4 regions of the Ancylobacter terrae genome follow, and region 1 is predicted to be linked to each of the others. Evidence: predicted binding sites of a transcription regulator. Region 1 holds the regulator's gene; each other region holds the start of a gene.
The links. The regulator PhoB, encoded in region 1, activates phosphate uptake and scavenging genes when phosphate is short. The targets are predictions, from matches to a motif close to TGTCATNNANCTGTCAT.
Positions count from the first base shown of each region.

Region 2: the regulator PhoB is predicted to act here: its motif matches at 2,389-2,405, upstream of phnC (phosphonate ABC transporter ATP-binding protein).
Region 3: the regulator PhoB is predicted to act here: its motif matches at 3,120-3,136, upstream of ACEUEL_RS05500 (esterase-like activity of phytase family protein).
Region 4: the regulator PhoB is predicted to act here: its motif matches at 2,492-2,508, upstream of ACEUEL_RS08950 (esterase-like activity of phytase family protein).

Region 1 covers NZ_JBJGXH010000004.1:155,987-160,789, reverse strand. The annotation lists gene pstA (phosphate ABC transporter permease PstA) at 1-739, shown strand, start outside; gene pstB (phosphate ABC transporter ATP-binding protein PstB) at 747-1,568, shown strand; gene phoU (phosphate signaling complex protein PhoU) at 1,588-2,301, shown strand; gene phoB (phosphate regulon transcriptional regulator PhoB) at 2,315-3,016, shown strand; gene nthA (nitrile hydratase subunit alpha) at 3,142-3,807, shown strand; gene ACEUEL_RS19240 (hypothetical protein) at 3,804-4,118, shown strand; gene ACEUEL_RS19235 (SH3-like domain-containing protein) at 4,118-4,480, shown strand; gene ACEUEL_RS19230 (nitrile hydratase accessory protein) at 4,483-4,803, shown strand, end outside.
Region 2 covers NZ_JBJGXH010000001.1:2,833,256-2,838,058, forward strand. The annotation lists gene phnE (phosphonate ABC transporter, permease protein PhnE) at 1-45, opposite strand, end outside; gene phnD (phosphonate ABC transporter substrate-binding protein) at 491-1,492, opposite strand; gene phnC (phosphonate ABC transporter ATP-binding protein) at 1,507-2,334, opposite strand; gene ACEUEL_RS13620 (DUF2167 domain-containing protein) at 2,558-3,526, shown strand; gene ACEUEL_RS13625 (site-2 protease family protein) at 3,523-4,239, shown strand; gene ACEUEL_RS13630 (amidohydrolase family protein) at 4,347-4,803, shown strand, end outside.
Region 3 covers NZ_JBJGXH010000001.1:1,161,223-1,166,025, reverse strand. The annotation lists gene ACEUEL_RS05505 (ABC transporter permease) at 1-773, shown strand, start outside; gene ACEUEL_RS05500 (esterase-like activity of phytase family protein) at 849-3,059, opposite strand; gene ACEUEL_RS05495 (TRAP transporter substrate-binding protein) at 3,326-4,447, shown strand; gene ACEUEL_RS05490 (TRAP transporter small permease subunit) at 4,600-4,803, shown strand, end outside.
Region 4 covers NZ_JBJGXH010000001.1:1,876,753-1,881,555, reverse strand. The annotation lists gene glpX (class II fructose-bisphosphatase) at 1-541, shown strand, start outside; gene ACEUEL_RS08955 (GYD domain-containing protein) at 596-889, opposite strand; gene ACEUEL_RS08950 (esterase-like activity of phytase family protein) at 1,050-2,402, opposite strand; gene recJ (single-stranded-DNA-specific exonuclease RecJ) at 2,560-4,359, shown strand; gene ACEUEL_RS08940 (TIGR03862 family flavoprotein) at 4,590-4,803, shown strand, end outside.

The DNA.
Region 1 (4,803 bases):
CCTGTGGACGCTGATCGAGCGCGGCCTGCCCGCGCTCGGCCCGCAGGTGTTCACCAACATCACCGCCCCTCCCGGCCAGAATGGCGGCCTGCTCAACGCCATCGTCGGCTCGCTGATCCAGATCGCCGTCGCGCTGATCATCGGCACCCCGATCGGCCTGATGTGCGGCACCTTCCTCGCCGAGAACGGCAAGCTGACCAAGCTCGGCGCCTGCGCACGCTTCGTGAACGACGTGCTGCTCTCGGCGCCCTCGATCCTGATCGGCCTGTTCGTCTACACCCTGCTGGTGGTGCCGCTCGGCGGCTTCTCCGGCTGGGCCGGGGCCATCGCGCTCGCCATCCTCGTCATCCCCGTGGTGGTGCGCACCACCGAGGACATGCTGAACCTGGTGCCGATCGGCCTGCGCGAGGCGGCCTTCGCGCTCGGCGCGCCGCAGTGGAAGGTGGTCACGCTGGTCACCTGGCGCGCCGCCCGCGCCGGCATCGTCACCGGCGTGCTGCTGGCGGTGGCGCGCGCCGCCGGCGAGACCGCGCCGCTGCTGTTCACCTCGCTCGGCAACAATGGCTGGTCGCTCGACATGTCCAAGCCGATGGCCTCGCTGCCGATCGCCATCTATCAATACGCGGCCAGCCCTTTCGAGGACTGGGTGGCGCTGGCCTGGGCCGGCGCCCTGCTGATCACCGTTGGGGTGCTGACCCTCAACATCCTCTCCCGCCTCGTCCTGGCGAAGATGAAGTGAGACGGCCATGAACTTCGCACCCGACACCGCCATCGACATCGCCACCGCGGTGAACCGCGCCACCGGCACGCCCGGCGCCCCCAAGCTCAAGGTCGAGAAGCTGAACTTCTACTACGGCGACAACCACGCGCTGAAGAACATCAACTTCGACATCCCCGAAAAGCGCGTCACCGCGATGATCGGGCCGTCGGGCTGCGGCAAGTCCACGCTGCTGCGCATCTTCAACCGGATGTACCAGCTCTATCCGGGCCAGCGCGCGGAAGGGAAGATCCTGTTCGACGGCGTCGACCTGCTCGGCAAGGGGCTCGATTCCACCGTGGTGCGCTCGCGCATCGGCATGGTGTTCCAGAAGCCGACGCCGTTCCCGATGTCGATCTACGACAACATCGCCTTCGGCGTGAAGCTGCACGAGAGCCTCTCCAAGGCGCAGATGGACGAGCGCGTGGAGTGGTGCCTGCGCAAGGCGGCGATCTGGGAGGAGACCAAGGACCGCCTGCACACCTCGGCGCTCGGCATGTCCGGCGGCCAGCAGCAGCGCCTGTGCATCGCCCGCACCATCGCGGTGAAGCCGGAGGTGATCCTGCTCGACGAGCCGACCTCGGCGCTCGACCCGATCTCCACCTCCAAGATCGAGGACCTGATCGACGAGCTGAAGCAGGACTTCACCATCGTCATCGTCACCCACAACATGCAGCAGGCCGCCCGCTGCGCCGACCTCACCGCCTTCTTCTATCTGGGCGAGCTGATCGAGGTGGGCGTCTCCTCGGACATCTTCACCAATCCGCGCGAAGTGCGCACCCGCGACTACATCACCGGCCGCTTCGGCTGAGCCGGCAGAGGATCACGCCATGACGGAGCACATCGTCTCCTCCTTCGACACCGACCTGAAGGACCTCAGCCGCAAGGTGGTCGAGATGGGCGGCCAGGCCGAGCGGCTCGTCGCCGATTCGGTGCAGGCGCTGGTGAAGCGCGACGCCGATCTCGCCCAGAAGGTCATCGTCCTCGACGGCCCGGTCGACCTGCTCCAGCGCGAGATCGAGGAAAAGGCGGTGCTCACCATCGCCCGCCGCCAGCCGCTGGCCGGCGACCTGCGCGAGATCGTGGCGGCCATGCGCATCGCCAATGATCTCGAGCGCATCGGCGATCTCGCCAAGAACACCGCCAAGCGCGTGCTGGCGCTGACCGGCGAGTTCCACCCGCAGAAGCTGGTGCGCGGCGTCGAGCATATGTCCGGCATCGTGCTGGAGCAGCTGAAAGAGGTGCTGGACGCCTATGCCACCCGCGACCGCGACGCGGCGATCGCGGTCTGGCGGCGCGACGGCGAGGTCGACATCCTCTACACCTCGCTGTTCCGCGAACTGCTCACCTACATGATGGAAGACCCGCGCAACATCTCGCTGTGCACGCATCTGCTGTTCTGCGCCAAGAATATCGAGCGGATCGGCGACCACGCCACCAATGTCGCCGAGACGGTGCATTACCTCGTGACCGGCCAGGTGCTCGCCGACGAGCGCCCCAAGCAGGACACGACCAGCATCACCTCGGTGGCGTTCCCGGCGTAAGGCAGGGCATCCCATGCCGACCAATATCCTGATCGTCGAGGACGAGGAGCCGCTCAGCCTGCTGCTGCGCTACAACCTCGAATCCGAAGGCTACGCGGTGGAGAGCGTCGGGCGCGGCGACGAGGCCGAGACCCGGCTGCGCGAGAGCGTGCCCGATCTCGTCATCCTCGACTGGATGCTCCCCGGCCTCTCCGGCATCGAATTGTGCCGGCGCCTGCGCGCGCGCCCCGAGACCGAGCGCATGCCGGTGCTGATGCTCACCGCGCGGGGCGAGGAATCCGAGCGCGTGCGCGGCCTCGCCACCGGCGCCGACGACTATGTGGTGAAGCCGTTCTCGGTGCCCGAGCTGGTCGCCCGGGTGCGGGCGCTGCTGCGCCGGGCCAAGCCCGACCACATCGCCACCCTCCTGCGCGCCGGCGACATCGAGCTCGACCGCGAGACCAAGCGCGTGCACCGCGCCGGCCGCGAGCTGCATCTCGGCCCGACCGAGTTTCGCCTGCTGGAGTTCCTGATGCAGTCGCCCGGCCGCGTCTTCTCGCGCGAGCAACTGCTCGACGGCGTCTGGGGCCAGGACGTCTACATCGACGAGCGCACGGTGGACGTGCATGTCGGGCGCCTGCGCAAGGCGCTCAACCGCGCCCGCCAGCCCGACCCGATCCGCACCGTGCGGGGCTCGGGCTATTCCTTCAACGAAATGTTCGCCCGCACGCATTGAGGCGAGGCGTTTCTGCCCAACAAAATGGCGTGCGCGATTTCTGGCGGTTTCGCGCATCGCGACGTCGACGGCTGCGATAAGCTCTCGCATAATGATGCTGGGCAGCGCAGCGACGACGGGCAGCCATGGCAGGCCATCACGACGACGACCACCACCATCATCACGACCATCAGGATTCCGCCGACACCCTGCTGAACGCGATGGCGGACATCGAGATCAGCGCCCGGGTCAAGGCGCTGGAAGAACTGCTGTCGGCGAAGGGCCTTGTCGATCCGGCCGCGCTCGATGCCGTGGTCGACCTCTATGAGAACCAGATCGGCCCGCGCAATGGCGCCCGCGTTATCGCGCGCGCGTGGAGCGACCCGGACTATCGGCGCCGACTGCTCGCCGACCCCAATCCGGCTATCGCCGAGCTCGGCTATTCCGGCGCCCAGGGCGAGAACATGGTGGTGGTCGAGAACACGGAGACGGTCCACAACATCGTCGTTTGCACGCTGTGCTCCTGCTATCCGTGGCCGGTGCTCGGCCTGCCGCCGGTCTGGTACAAGAGCATGCCGTACCGGACCCGCGTCGTCCGCGATCCGCGCTCCGTGCTCGAGGAGTTCGGCACACGCCTGCCGGACAGCACCGAGATCCGCGTCTGGGACAGCAATTCCGAGATCCGCTACCTCGTCCTGCCGCGCCGGCCGGCGGGGACGGAGGGGATGGACGAGGCGACGCTGGCCGCGCTCGTCACCCGCGACAGCATGATCGGCGTCACCGAGGCGCTCCCGCCGGAGGGCGCACGATGAACTCGATGCATGATTGCGGCGGCTTCGACGGCTTCGGCCGCGTCGTCCCGGAGGGCTATGACGGGCGCGAGCCGGTCTTCAAGACCGAGTGGGAACGGCGCATGTGCGCGCTGTTCATGGTGACCATCGGCGCCATGTATTCGGACGACGAGTTTCGCCAGTCGCGCGAGCGGCTGGAGCCGGTCAAGTACCTGACGCGACCCTATTACGAGCAATGGTGGTTCGCCGTGTCCCGCGTGCTGCTCCAGAAGGGCATCATCGACGAGGCCGAGTATCGCTCGTGCGTCGCGCGGCTCGGGGGAGGCGCCTGATGCTCGGCCCGGGCGAGATACTCGACCTGCTCAGGATCGGGGCGACCACGCGGGTGGAGGATGCCGCGCGCCGCCCGCTCTTCCTCCCGGGCCAGCGCGTGCTGACACGCAAGATCAACCCGCTCACCCACACCCGCCTGCCGCGCTACTGCCGCGGGCGGCGGGGCGTGATCGACCGCGTGCACGGACTCTACGCATTGCCAGACCTACGCGCGCTGGGCGACGAGACTACGCGCGAATATTGCTACAGCGTGCGCTTCACCATGCGCGAACTCTGGGGCGAGGATGCCTCGCCGGTCGACAGCCTGCTGATCGACCTGTGGGACAGCTACCTCCTGCCGGATGCGGCCGGCGAACCATGAGCGTGCGCGCGCCTCTGCCCGACCTCGACCGTCCCGAGGCGTTCGCGGCCCCCTGGGAAGCGCAGATCTTCGCCATCGTGGTCATGCTGCACGAGCGCGGCCTGTTCGAGTGGGCCGACTTCGCCGCGCGGCTCAGCACCCGGATCCATGCCCACGCGGACGAGCCTTATTACCAGAGCTGGTTCGAGGCGGCGGCCACCCTGCTCGCCGACCATGGATTGGTCGACGAGGCGGCGCTGCTGGCGCAGGCGCGCGCCGTGGTGCGCTATCGCAACTCCGATCATCACCACGTCGCCCGCACCACCCCCATCGCGGTGGCGGCG
Region 2 (4,803 bases), on a different contig from region 1:
GGCGGCGCGGTGGGCGGCGGCGGTGTCGGGGTGGGAGGTGTGCATTCGACTGTCCCGCTGGTGCTCGTCATCCCCGGGCTTGTCCCGGGGATCCACGTCTTCGCCCGTCCCCCTTCCCCGCCGGGGAATCGCCGCGCCGCGGTGGGCGAGAGGGGCTCCCGGCCCGGTCGTCATCCCGGCCGCAGGCGAAGCCGGAGAGCCGGGATCGCTCTCCATTCTGTGCGCGAGCCCGGTTCGGCCGTCCGGCCGTGCGGGATGACGCCGGCCCTCGCTCGCGTCATCCCCGGGCTTATCCCGGGGATCCATGTCTTCGCCGCCGCCCGCACCCGTCCGAAGACGTGGATGGCCGGGACGAGCCCGGCCATGACGGGGTTGGCGATGACGAGGCCGGCCATGATGGCGATGTCCCGATGACGGGGGATGTGCCGTGACGGGGACGCCGGTGGCGGCGAGCCGGATCGGGGCCGCACGCGCCGCCCCGCAGCCGAACTCACATGCTCGGCAGCTTCTTCTGCTGATCCTCGAGCGCGGCGAGCTTGTCGTCGATCTCCTTGACCTTCTTCGCCTTTTCGTCAGCGGCGAGCTTGTCGTCGTTCTGGATCTTGACCTTGGCCTTGAACAGCTCGAGCTGGCGGATCGGGATCAGCTGGGCGTCGGAGGAGGCGAGGAACGGGCCCCAACCGTCGGAGGTCTTCGCCAGCACCTCGCGGGCGCGGGCGATCTCGTCCGGCGTGCCGTTGCGGCCATAGGTCATGAAGAAGGTGTAGATCTTCGCCTTGAGGTCGGCGGGCAGGTCCTTGCGCCACACGATCGGGTCGCCGGCGATCATCGGCGAGCGCCACACTTCCTTGATCTTGGCCGCTTCCGCCGGGCGGGTCTGCTCGAGGCGGGTCATGTTCTCGGTGTTGTTGGTGGCGAAGTCCACCTGCTTGTTGGCCACCGCGAGCAGGTTGCCTTCATGGTTCGAAGTGACGACGCGCTTGTAGCACTTCTGCGGATCGGTCTGGTTCAGCGCGAACACATAGTAGCTCGGCACCAGGTTGCCGGAGGTCGAGTTCGGGTCGCCATTGCCGAAGGTGTAGCCCTTCGAGCAGTCGAGGATGTCCTTCAGGCCGTTGATGTCGCTGCGGTCGACATTGGTGACGATCAGCGAATAATAGCCGGAGGAGCCGTCGGGCTTGGCGGTCTTGACGAAGACTTCGCCGCCGGCGCGGTCCACCGCTTCCATGGCGGACTTGTTGCCGTACCAGGCGACGTCCACCTTCTTGAAGCGCATGCCCTCGATCACGCCGGCATAGTCGCCGACGAAGAAGGGCTTCACCGGCACGCCGATGGCCTTTTCGAGGTCCTTGAGCAGGGGCTCGAAGCTCTTGGCGAGGTTGGCCGAGGATTCGGTGGAGATGAAGCCGAAGTTCAGCTCCTTGACGTCCTGCGCCGCCGCCGGGGCGGCGAGGCCGGCGAGCACGAGGCCGGCCGCGAGAATGCGCTTCATGGGGACAGCTCCTGTCAGGATACGGAAACGGGTTCGGCGACGGCGGGGGCCGGCACCGCGAACTGGCTGGGAAGGATCAGCTCCTCGGCGCTGGCGCCGTAGAGCTCGGTGAGGAAGGCGCCGGTGATGCGGCTCGCCGGGCCGTCGAAGACGACGCGGCCGGCATTCATCGCCACCACGCGGTCGAAATAGGCGGTGGCGTAGTCGACCTGGTGCAGCGAGACGACCAGCGCGATGCCGTGGTCGCGGCTCAGCGTCACCAGCGTGTCCATCACCCGCTTGGCGGATTTCGGGTCGAGCGAGGCGATCGGCTCGTCGGCCAGCACCAGCTTCGCCCCCTGCACCAGCGCGCGGGCGATGGCGACGCGCTGCTGCTGGCCGCCGGAGAGCTCGCGGGCGCGCTTGGCGGCGTGGGCGGCGATGCCGACCTCGGCGAGGGCGGCATAGGCGGTGCGGCGCTCATCCGCGTTGAACAGGCCGAGCGTGCCGCGAAAGCCGCCGATGCGGCCGAGCGCGCCGACCAGCACGTTGGTGAGCACCGAGAGCCGCCCGACCAGCGCGAATTGCTGGAAGACCAGCCCGATCTGCCGCCGCGCCCGGCGTACCTCGCCCGAGAGCCGGCCGCCTTCCTGCACGCGCGTGCCGAAGGAGCGTACCGCGCCGCTGCCGCGATCGGCGAGCGCGAGGCCGGCGGCGATGCGGATCAGCGTCGACTTGCCCGAGCCCGAGGCGCCGATCAGCGCCACGCGCTCGCCCGGGGCGATCCGCAGCGAGACGGCATCGACGGCCCGCATCGAACCGTAGGTCTTGCTCACGCGATCGATCTCGAGCGCCGCCGCCATCCGCGCAGTCCCTCGCCGGGTTGTCCTTGGATGGGACCGAGGTAACGGCCGTGCATGACAGGGGAATGACGCGACCTGACGTAGGGGAAGATTCACGCCAGCATTTTCAACGGGTTGATTTGCCGGCGCGGGAGATCGCCGCCTGGTTGCAAACCGCGGCGCCAATCGCTATCCACGTGCTGGACGGTATTTTCCTACATATGCGCACGGTCGGGAGACACGCATGCGGTGGACGGCCCTGGCGCTCGTGCTCGCCCTCTCCGCCGTGCCGGCCGCCGGCGTCTGCGCGCAGACCGCGCCCGCGCCGCAAGCCACGAGCCCGGCAACCAGCCCGGGCGAGCCCCCGGCATCCACCCCCGCCGAACCCGCGCTGACGCCGATCCAGATCGAGGCGCGGGAGGCGTGGCGGGCGGCGATGAAGGCCGCCATCCGCGGCCCGTCCACCATCCCGCTGCCGCCGCAGGGCACGCTGGAACTGCCGGCCGGCTATCTCTTCGTGCCGAAGGCCGAGGCCGGGCGGTTCATGCGTTCGATCGGCAATTCGGAACGGGAGAACCTCGCCGGCATCATCATGTCGACGGACGACACCGACTGGTTCGCCACCCTCGCCTTCTACGACGAGGGCTATATCCGCGACGACGACGCCAGGAACTGGGACACCGACGCGCTGCTGCAGGAACTCCGCGAGGGCACCGACGCCGCCAACGAGGATCGCGTCCGGCGCGGCTTCCCCCCGCTCGACATCATCGGCTGGGTGGAGAAGCCGACCTATGACGCGGCGACGCACCGGCTGGTCTGGTCGATGTCGGCCCATGATCGGGGCAGCCCGCCGCAGGATGCCAGCGTCAACTACAATTCCTATGCGCTGGGGCGGGAAGGCTATTTCGATCTCAACCTGATCAGCTCGGTCGACGCCATCGAAGCCGACAAGAAGAACGCCCCGATCCTGCTGGAGGCGATCCGCTTTGCCGACGGCAAGGGCTATGAATCCTTCAACGCCTCCACCGACAAGGTCGCCGCCTACGGCATCGCCGCGCTGGTGGCCGGCGTCGGCGCCAAGAAACTCGGGCTGTTCGCGATCATCGCCGGCTTTGCCGCCAAGTTCGCCAAGGTCATCCTCTTCGCGGTGATCGCCTTCGGCGCCGGCGTCTTCCGCTGGTTCCGCCGCACGCCGCCCGAGGGCGGCGCATGAGCGGATTGCTGGCGCTGGTCGTCAGTGCCCTCAAGCTCGGCACGCCGCTGGCCACGGCGGGGACGATGCTGGTCTCCGTCGTGCTCTATGGCTACGCCTTCGGCTGGGGCTACGGCGCCGGCTTCGTGCTCATGCTGCTGGCGCACGAGATGGGGCACTACATCGCCGCGCGGCAGTGCAACGTCGCGGTGGGGGCGCCGATCTTCATCCCGTTCGTCGGCGCGTGGGTGGCGTTGAAGGGGCAGTCGGTCGATCCCGAATCGGAAGCCTATATCGTCACGGCCGGCCCGTTCGTCGGCACCCTCGCCGCCTTCGCCGCCTATGTGGCGAGCCGGGAGACCGACAGCGGGCTGCTGATGGCGGTGGCCTATGCCGGCTTCATCCTCAATTTGTTCAACCTGCTGCCGGTCATGCCGCTGGATGGCGGGCGGCTGACGGCGATCATCTCGCCGGCGCTGTGGTGGGCCGGCGTGCCGGCGCTGGCGGCGGTGTTCCTCGTCGTCCGCAATCCGCTGGCCATCCTCGTCGCCGCGCTCGCCCTGCCCTACCTGATCCAGTCCTGGCGCCATCGCGGGCAGCCACCCGCCATCCCCGCCACCCCGGCCGCGCCGCTGGTGGTGCGCGTCGAATATGGCGCGCTCTACCTGATCCTGGCGGGCGTTCTGGTGGCGATGACCTACAGCCTGCACGACCTGCTGCGCCTGTCGCGCTGAGACCCGACGGCGGCGCGTACCGTGAGGTAACATCGGGTCTTGACAGGCCGCCCGCAAATGCAAACGATTGCAGCCAACCGGCCGACAGCGCCGGATGGAGGAAATTGATGCTCAGGCGGACCTTTTTGAAGGGCGCGGCCTCGCTGGCCGCGCTCGGCGGCATTGGCGCGCGCTCGGTGGCCTACGGACAATCGGCACCGGCGCTGCCGGCACGCTCGAACCTCGTCATCCGCAATGCCTATGTGATGACGATGGACCCGGCGCTCGGCGACATCGCCCGCGGCGACGTGCATGTGAAGGACGGCGTCATCGTCGCGGTCGGCCCGGCGCTGCCGGCGGACGGCGCCGAGGTGATCGACGGCGCCGGCACCATCGTGATGCCGGGCCTCGTCGACACCCACTGGCACATGTGGAACGCGCTGCTGCGCTCCATGTCCGGCGACGTGAAGGAGCGCGGCTATTTCCCGCTGCGCATCGGCTTCGGCAAGAAATACGTGCCGGGCGACATGTATGCCGGCACCCGCATCGCGACCGCCGAGGCTCTTCATTCCGGCATCACCACGG
Region 3 (4,803 bases), on a different contig from region 1:
GTCATCGCTCGCCGGCGCGTCTCGGCGCCGCGACGCCGGCGGTGATCGCCGCCTTCGCGCTGCTGACGGGGGCGGCCCTCGGCGTGCCGCTGTTCATGCTGGCCTACTGGCTGTCGGTCGGGCTGTCGGCGGGAACCGGGACGGGCGATCTCGGGGCGGCGCTGGCGGGCTCGCTGCGCCTGTCGCTGGCGGGTGCCGTGTTCACCACCCTGCTCGCCCTGCCGCTGGTGATGCTCGTCACCCGCTATCGCGGGCGTGTCGCCGCCATCGCCGAGCGGCTGCCCTATATCGTCCACGGACTGCCGGGTCTCGTGGTGGCGCTGGCGCTGATCTACGGCGCGATCCGATGGGTGCCGCCGCTCTACCAGTCGACGGCGCTGGTCTTCATCGCCTACGCGATCCTGTTCCTGCCGCTGGCGCAGTCCGCGCTGCGCGCGACGGCCGAACTGGTGCCCGCCGAGCTCGAACAGGCCGCCCGGACGCTGGGTCGCAGCTCGATCGGCGCCTTCGTCGCCGTCACCCTGCCCGCGCTCTCACCGGGTGTCGGCGCGGCGTTGGCGCTGGTCGTGCTCGAACTGATGCGGGAACTGACGGCAACCCTGCTGCTCGCGCCATCGGGGGTGGTGACGCTGGCGACCGAGGTGTGGTCCTACACCAATGACGGCGCCTATGCCGCCGCCGCCCCCTTCGCCGCATTGCTGGTGCTGATTTCGGGGCCGCCTGTCTGCATCTTCACGCTGCGCACACTGAAGGGCGGGCGGCGCGGGCCCTGACAAGAAGATCCCCGGGCACGACTACCCGGGGACAAAATGCCTAGTAATGGCAAGGCCTTGCGGCCATATCCGGACTCACATCCTGAGCTCGATCTTGCCGAGTTTGAGGAACTGCGTCTCGCCCGAGGAGCCGTCGACGCCGTCATTGTCGGTGACGATGAAGGCATCGCCCGCCGCATCGATGGCGAAGCTCTCGACCTTGTCGAGCACATAGCCCTTCGGCGCGGCAAGGTCGGGCATCAGGTCGCGCACCAGCGTCTTCGTCAGCACCGGTGCGTCCGCGGCGCCCAGCGGGGCGGGCGTCACGTCCTTCAGCGAGACGTAGGTCAGCTGCTTGATCTTCGCATTCGGGCCGATCTGGTTGTCGCGCTCGATCACGATCAGCCCGCCATTCGACGCGGTGATTTCGGATACGCCGATCCAGCCCTTGCCGACCTTGTCGAGCGGGTAGCGCACATAGCCCCAGCTCTTGGTGGCGGGCTTGTAGGCGAGGAACTTCACGCTGCCCTTCGGGTCATCCTTCCACTCGCGCTGCACGGCCAGCCACACCGTCTCGTCGGTGCCCGCGCCGGTCACGGCCACACCCTCGAAGCCGAAGCGGGTCGCCTGCGCCGCGAGCTCGGCCGGCAGGGCGATCTCCTCCTCCACCGCACCCGTCGCCGAGACCCGTACCAGCAGGTTCTGCGTCGGGTTCTCCTTCTTCTCGGGATTGCCTTCGGAGGCGAGCCAGAAGCCGCCCTGCGGCCGCACGGCGATACCCTCGAGGTCCAGCCCTTTGGCGGGCTGGCCATCGCGCGTCACCACCGTCGCCGCGACGATCTTCGCCGGGGACTGGGTCGCGTCGACGGTCAGGATGCGGGCCTGCGCATAGGCGCTGTCCGTCACCGCGTAGAGCTTGCCGGGCGCTGCCGGATCCGCCGCGAAGCCGGACAGCGCGCTCCACCAGATCGGCAGGCCGTCCGGCCCATCCGCAGCGGAGATGGTCGGATAGGATGGCTTGCCCGGACCATTCTTGTAGATGGTCACGACCGAGCCGATGCCGCCATCCGCGCGCAGATCGGTCTCGCTCGCGGTGACGAACAGGTCGCGGGAGGGAATGGCCAGCAGACCTTCCGGACCCATGCCGCCCGGCAGCACCTGCCGGAATTCGGGCGCGTTGCCCGGCCCCGTATCGCGATAGACGAACACCAGCGAGCCGCGCTCGGAGCCGAGGAAGAGCAGCTTGTCGGCCCCGAAGGTCGCGACTTCCGCGCCCTCCATCTCGATGCCCTTCTTGTTGCGCTTGTCGGGGTAATGCCCGAGCCGAACCGCCATATGCTCGGGAGCCGTGCCGCTCTCGAACAGCACCTTGCCGGTCGTGTCGAACACGGTGAAGCCGCGCGTGCCGCCCTTCCAGTCGCCCTCATTGGCGGTCACGATGCGCTCGTCATCGATCCACTGCACCGCGTCCGGCTCCCGCGGCACGTCCTTCATCGAACCGGACAGATCGATCACGCCATCCTTCTTGGTATCGATCCTGTCGAGGCTGACCGTGCCGGCGGAGAAGTGGTTGGTCACCTTGCCGGTCTTGAGGTCGGCGATGACGATGTGGTTGTTCTCCTGCAGGGTCAGCACGACTTCGTTGCGGGAGTTGATATCGACGAACTCGGGTTCCGGATCCTCCGGCGCCACCGCCGCGAGGCCGGAGACATCGATGATCTTCTTGTCGGCGCAGGCGATGGCGCCGTCCTTCACCGGGAAATAGGTGAGGTTGCCGCCGGGAAGCTGCGGCAGCGCGCCGTCGTTGAGTTCCTCGTCGCGCTCGTTCTCGATGGCGATGGCGAGGAAGCTGCCGTCCGGGCTCTTCGCCAGCGAATCCGGCTGTCCGCCGAGGTCGCAGGTCGCCACGACCTGCTTCGTCGCCAGATCGACCACGGCGAGATGACCCGAGGGCTTCGCCTTCGATTCCGAGGTAACGACACCCACGAAGGCCGTGCCCCCGATGACGACGGTGGAGGTCGGCTCGCCACCGAGCGCGACAGTGCCGGCGGGCTTCGGGGCGGCCGGATCGGTGATGTCGATCAGGCCGACTCGCTCGCCCGGGCTGTCGGTATAGACGAGCGTGTTGCCGTCCGCCGTCGCGGCGATGATCTCGGCGACGGTCGATTTGGCGGCATCGGCACCGGCCGGCAGGTTCTCGACGACGTTGAAGGTCGCGATGCGGTTGAAGGCGGTGGCATCGTCGGCCTGCACCGCGCCGATACCCAGCACGGCGAGCGAGACACCGGCCAGAAGAAATGAGCGCATGGAGGATCCCCAGCTTGAAACGGAGCGATTCACGAACGCTCGCACTGAAGTCCGCCGCCCATGACGTCCCGATGACGGCGAGCTGGCTGAAAAGCGCGTAACCGGCGCGCGCGTACGACTTTGGTCGCAACCAAATCCACGCGAATGTGACATTTGCCGCTTGCGCTTGCCCAAACGGCAGCGTCTCCTTGCGTCATCGGGACAAGGCGCAAAAGCGCCGCCCGGCGGGCTTGCCCGCGAGAGGAAACGCCAACGGAGAAACAGCCATGACCGAAACGTCAGGGAAGCGTCCGGCTGCGCCGAGCCGCCGTCGCTTCATCGCAACTGTTGCCGCAACCGGAGCCGCAGCGGTCGCCGCCCCCGCCGTGCATGCGCAGGCCCCGATCAAGCTCAAATTCCAGTCGACCTGGCCGAACAAGGACATTTTCCACGAATTCGCCGGTGACTACGTCAAGCGTGTCAACGCCATGACCGGCGGGCGGGTAGAGCTGGAGCTGCTGGCGGCCGGCTCGGTGGTGCCCGCCTTCCAGATGGCCGACGCGGTGTCGGCCGGCATCCTCGACGGCGGCCATGGCGTCGCCGCCTACTGGTACGGCAAGAACAAGGCGTTCTCGCTGTTCGGCACTGCGCCGGCCTTCGGCTGGGATGCCGATGAACTGCTCGGCTGGGTGCGCTATGGCGGCGGCCAGCAGCTCTATGACGAGCTGATCAACGACGTGCTCAAGCTGAACGTCGTCGGCATGCTGTACGGGCCGATGCCGACCCAGCCGCTCGGCTGGTTCAAGAAGGAGATCACCAGCGCCGACGACATGAAGGGCATGAAGTATCGCACCGTCGGCCTCGGCGCCGATCTCAACAAGGAACTCGGGGCGGCGGTGACGATCGTGCCCGGCGGCGAGATCGTGCCGGCGATCGACCGCGGCCTGCTCGACGGCGCGGAGTTCAACAACCCCTCCTCCGACCTCGTGCTCGGCTTCCCGGACGTCTCGAAGATCTACATGATCCAGAGCTACCATCAGGCGCTGGAGTGCTTCGAGATCCTGTTCAATAAGACCAAGTTCAACAGCCTGCCCGCAGACGTCCAGGCGATCCTGAAGGGGGCGGGCGACGCCTCTTCCTCCGACATGATGTGGAAGGCGCAGGACCGCTACTCAAAGGATCTCGAGGCGATCAAGGCGCGCGGCGTGAAGGTGATTCCGACGCCGAAGCCCGTGCTGGAAGCCCAGCTCGCGGCCTGGGACAAGGTCATCGCCAACCTGTCCGCCGACCCGTTCTTCAAGAAGGTGATCGACAGCCAGAAGAGCTGGGCCCAGCGCATCGTCGGCTTCCGCTTGCAATACGAGGCGGATTCGAAGCTCGCCTACGACCACTTCTTCGGCAAGGCCTAGCCGCCCGCTCCCCCGCTCAGGCAGGATCCCGGACGGCCAGATGGCCGTCCGGGATCCATTGCCGGCGGAAAAGCGCGAACCGGAACCGCACGGGCGTGCCGCCCATCGCGATAACGTGCCCGCCTCTCCCCGCCCCCTGCCCGAGGCTCCCCATGCAGTCTCTCCTCCTCGCCGTCGACCGGGTGAACGCGTTCATCGGCAAGCTGTTCGCCTGGTGCATCGTTATCCTGATGCTGGCGATCACCTACGAGGTGTTCCGCCGCTACGTGCTCCGGGACCCGACCACCTGGGCCTATGACGTCAGCCTGATGCTGTATGGCGCGCTGTTCATGATGGCGGGCGCCTACACGCTCTCC
Region 4 (4,803 bases), on a different contig from region 1:
CGAGAACATCCACTCCCTCGCCAAGGCCAAGGGCGTGAAGCCCTCCGAGATCAACGCGCTGATCCTCGACCGCCCGCGCCATGCCGCGATCATCGAGGCGGTGCGCAAGACCGGCGCCTCGGTGCAGCTCATCACCGACGGCGACGTCGCCGGCGTCATCCATACTTCCGACCCCGACGAGACCGGCGTCGACATCTATCTCGGCACCGGTGGCGCCCCCGAGGGCGTGCTGGCGGCCGCGGCGCTGCGCTGCATCGGCGGCGAGATGTACACCCGCCTCATCCTCGACAGCGAGGAGAAGCGCGAGCGCGCCAAGAAGATGGGCGTCACCGACCCGAAGAAGATCTACACCATCACCGACATGGTGCGGGGCGACTGCCTGTTCGCCGCGACCGGCGTCACCACCGGCAACCTGCTCAAGGGCGTCAAGTACGAGAAGGGCCTGATCAAGACCCACACCGTGGTGATGCGCTCGACCTCCGGCACCGTCCGCTGGATCGAGGCCGAGCACCGCGACCTGTCGAAGTTCCAGCTCGCCTGAGACCCCGACGCGGGCGAAGGAGACGGGCCGTCCCGAGGGGCGGCCCTTTTCGTTTCAGCCGAGCGAGGCGATCAGCTCGCGATAGGCTGCCTCCGGGAAGGCCTTCAGCGTGTGCGTGCGGATATTGCCGAGCATGCCCATCTGCAGCGTGTAGCGGGCGGCGATGGCATCGTCCGGCGCCTCGTAGAGCATGACGATGTCGTATTCGCCCATCGTCAGGTAGAAGCACTTGATGTCGCCGCCCATGTCCTGGAGCATCTTGCGCGCGGCATCGAGGCGCTTGGGCGAATCCCGCGCCGCCCGCGCGCCCTGGTCGGTCCAGTTCGCCAGCATCACATAGCTTGTCATGGCGTATCCTCCGCGATGCGGGGACCCGCGCCGATGCGCGGTCGACGCATCGGGCCGGCATATTACGCCTTCGGACGCCAGTCCGCACCCCGCCCTGAAACGGCAAAGGGGCAACCGTCTCCGGCCGCCCCTTGCCCGTGCGATGCGATGTTTCCGGTCTTCACTTCGCCTTCAGGAACTCGCCCACCTCGAGCAGGATCAGCTCGTTGTCGTCGGCCCTGTTCGGCTCGCGGCTCGACGAGAAGGGCAGGTTGTTGTCGTTGCCGACCACGATGTGGGTGCCGTCGACGACATCGACATTCTCGATGGTGAAGAACGGGAAGGTCAGCACGCCGTCATTGAGCGGCTTGCGCGCGAGGCTGGAAGGGTCGGCGATCCTCATCAGGTCGATATGGCCGATCTTGCGCACCGGGCCGCCGACGTTGGCGTCGGTCAGCTCGATCTTATAGACGCGCTTGAATTTGGCGAGGTCGTGGAAGCAGTCGGGACGGCGCTGGCCCTCGGTGCACGCCTTGTCGGCGGTGCCCTCGCCATTGTCGCGCTCGATGATGAGCCCTGTCGTGCCGTCGATCATGTTGAAATCGCCGATGGCGTTGCCGTTTTGCTCCAGCACGTACTGCCAGGAACGGCCGGTCCACCTGTTGCCGGCGACGTCATATTCGAGGATCTGCAGGTATTCCTTCCCATCCGCGGTCTTCTGCCAATCCTTCTTCGCCGCGTCCCAGAGCGGGCCTTCGAGCAGCGGGTAGAGGAACTTGCCGTCCTTCGAGGCGGCCATGCCCTCGAAGCCCTTGGAGCGGCGGGCGTTGAACTCGGCGGTCGCGCTCGGCGTGGCGGGGGAGGCGACGCCATAGTGGTCGGGCGAGCGCACCGGCATCTCGCCGGCCACCGTCTCGATCACCGCGAGCACCTTGCCGGTCTTGTCGGCGCGGATCAGGTAGGGGCCGAACTCCTCGCCGATCCAGATGTCGTCGCCGATGATCTGGAAGCTCTCGGGGTCGAAATCGGCGCCGGTCAGATAGCGCTTGTCGGTCCCCTCGTGGACGATGCGGAACGGCACCTTCTTGTCCGGGTCGGTGAGGAACACGGTCTCGAGCCGCTCGAACGCGCCGCTCTTCCAGTCGATTCGGTAGCGGTTGAGGTAGAGCGCCGAATCCGGGCTGTTCGCCTTCGCGCCCATGCCGTTGTCGGTGAGGATCCAGAACGACCCGTCCGGCATCACCTTGATGCCGGAATGGCCCTGCAGCGGCTGGCCCTTGAACGGCACCGAGAGGCCCGTTGGCCGGCCCCCCGACTTGCCCTCGACCGAGCCGACGGCATCGACGCGCTTGGCCGTCGTGAACTTGCCGGAGGTCTTGAGGTCCGCGGGCGCGTCGGCGGGCATCTCGATGAAGCTGGCGGCGGGCAGCACGGCATGGCCGGCCAGCGTCGCGGGATAGGCCTGGTCGGCCCGGGCGCCGGAGGCGGCGGCGAGGACGGCGAGCGCGGTGGCCGCCAGCAGGGAAGCGCGGATCATGGGGTCTCCTCGGGTCGGATGACCGGCGACGGGGCCGGTGGCCGGCCCGATGTGACGGTTTCCCGTGTAGCTGTCGTAACGGAATGGTGACGCGGCGATGACGCGGTGCAGCGCCGGACTCGACTCCCGCCCTGTCGCCCGGCTTGATCGCGGCATGAGCACGAATCGACCCTTCCTCGGCGTCGAGCTGTCGGCGACCGGCCGGCGCTGGCGCGAGCGGCTGGATCCGCGCGCCGGGCAGGTGAGCATGGCCATGGTCCAGCGCCACGGCGTGCCCGAACTGCTAGCGCGGGTTCTGGCCGGGCGGGGCGTCGGCATCGACGAGGTCGAGGCTTTCCTCGATCCCACCGTGCGCCGCCTGCTGCCCGATCCCGACACGCTCACCGGCATGGTGCCGACCGTGGAGCGTCTCACCGACGCGGTGATGCGGGGCGAGAGTGTCGCGGTGTTCGGCGACTATGACGTCGATGGCGCCACCGCGACGGCGCTGCTGGTCGAGGTGCTGCGCGCGGGCGGGCTCGACCCGCTGTTCCACATCCCGGACCGGATCTTCGAGGGCTACGGCCCCAACATCCCCGCCATCGAGGCGCTGGCCGGACGCGGCGCGCGGTTGCTGGTCACCGTCGACTGCGGCACGGCGAGCTTCGAGCCCTTTGCCCGCGCCCGCGACCTCGGCCTCGACGTGGTGGTGATCGACCATCACCAGACCGGCGAGACGCTTCCCGACGTGGCCGGGCTGGTGAACCCTAATCGTGCCGACGATCTCTCCGGCCTCGGGCACCTGTGCGCCGCCGGCCTCGTCTTCGTCGTCGCCGTCGGCCTCGTGCGCGAACTGCGCCGGCGCGGCTGGTGGAGCGCGGCGCGGCCGGAGCCGGATCTTCTGGCGGCGCTCGATCTGGTCGCGCTGGGCACCGTGGCCGACGTGGTGCCGCTCGCCGGCCTCAACCGGGCCTTCGTGACCAAGGGACTGATCGCCATGCGCCGGCGCGAGCGGCCCGGGCTGACGGCGCTGATGGACGTCGCCCGGCTGTCGGGGCCGCCCAAGGCCTGGCATCTCGGTTTCCTGCTGGGCCCCCGCATCAACGCCGGCGGGCGGATCGGCAACGCGACGCTGGGCGCGCGGCTGCTGCTGACGCGCGATCCGGTGGAGGCCGGGGCCATCGCCGCTGAACTCGACCGGCTCAACACCGAGCGGCGGGCGGTGGAGCAGGCCATCCTCGCCGAAGCCGAGGCCGAGGCGGAAGCCGCGATGGGGCGGACCGGGGAGGGGGCGATCGTGATCGCCAGCGGTCAGGGCTGGCATCCGGGCGTGGTGGGGCTGGTGGCCGCCCGGCTCAAGGAGAAATTCGGTCGGCCGGCGCTCGCCATCGCCTTCACCGGCGAGATCGGCACGGGCTCGGCGCGCTCCATTCCCGGTGTCGATATCGGCAAGGTGGTGCGCAGCGCGGCGGAGCACGGGCTGATCGCCCGCGGCGGCGGGCACGCCATGGCCGCCGGCCTCACGCTGGGCCGCGACCGGCTCGGCGCGCTGCGCGCCTATCTCGAAGCCGAGCTCGCCGATGCCGTCTTCGATGCGCGCGCGGTCGACGAACTGGCGCTCGACGGCGCGCTGGGGGCGGGGGCGGCGACCGCCGAGCTCGTCGAGATGGTCGAGCGGGCGGGGCCCTATGGCGCGGGGAACCCGCAGCCGACCTTCGCCTTTCCCGCCCATCGCCTCGTCCATGCCGAGGCGGGGGCGGCGGATACGGTGCGGGTGCGGCTGCGCGCGGCGGACGGATCGACGATCTCCGGCGTCGCCTTCCGCGCCGCGCAGGGGCCGCTGGGTCACGCCCTGCTCGGCGCGCGCGGACGGCTCGTCCATGTGGCCGGGCAGATCGAGATCGACAGCTGGCAGGGTCGCAATCAGGTGAACCTGCGCGTCGCCGATGTCGCTGATGCCGAAAAAATAATGTAAGTCAGTAATTTACGAGGATTTTCCGACTCTTTTTGCGAGCGTGCCGTCGCGGCTGAATCCCCGCCTCAACAGGCGGAATCGCGCTCCCACCGGGGCGCGCCAAGTCGCGGAAACGACTCGCGAACTTGACCTCCGGCGCCCCGCCCCGCATGTCGGGGCGGCCACGAACGCGTGTGAACCGGCCGGCACCAGCACGGCCGGCCCGACCGCTTGAATCAGGATGGAAACAGGTGCCGGCATCCCCCGACACAGACTCGGCAATTCCCTCCATCGCCATCATCGGTGCCGGCCCGGCTGGGCTGGTCGCGGCGCTGGTGCTGGCCGAGGCCGGCTGCGCCGTCGACGTCTATGACCGCATGGCCTCGCCGGCCCGCAAGTTCCTGCTCGCCGGGCGCGGCGGGCTGAACCTCACCCACTCCGAGCCGCGCGCGGCGTTCCTCGCCC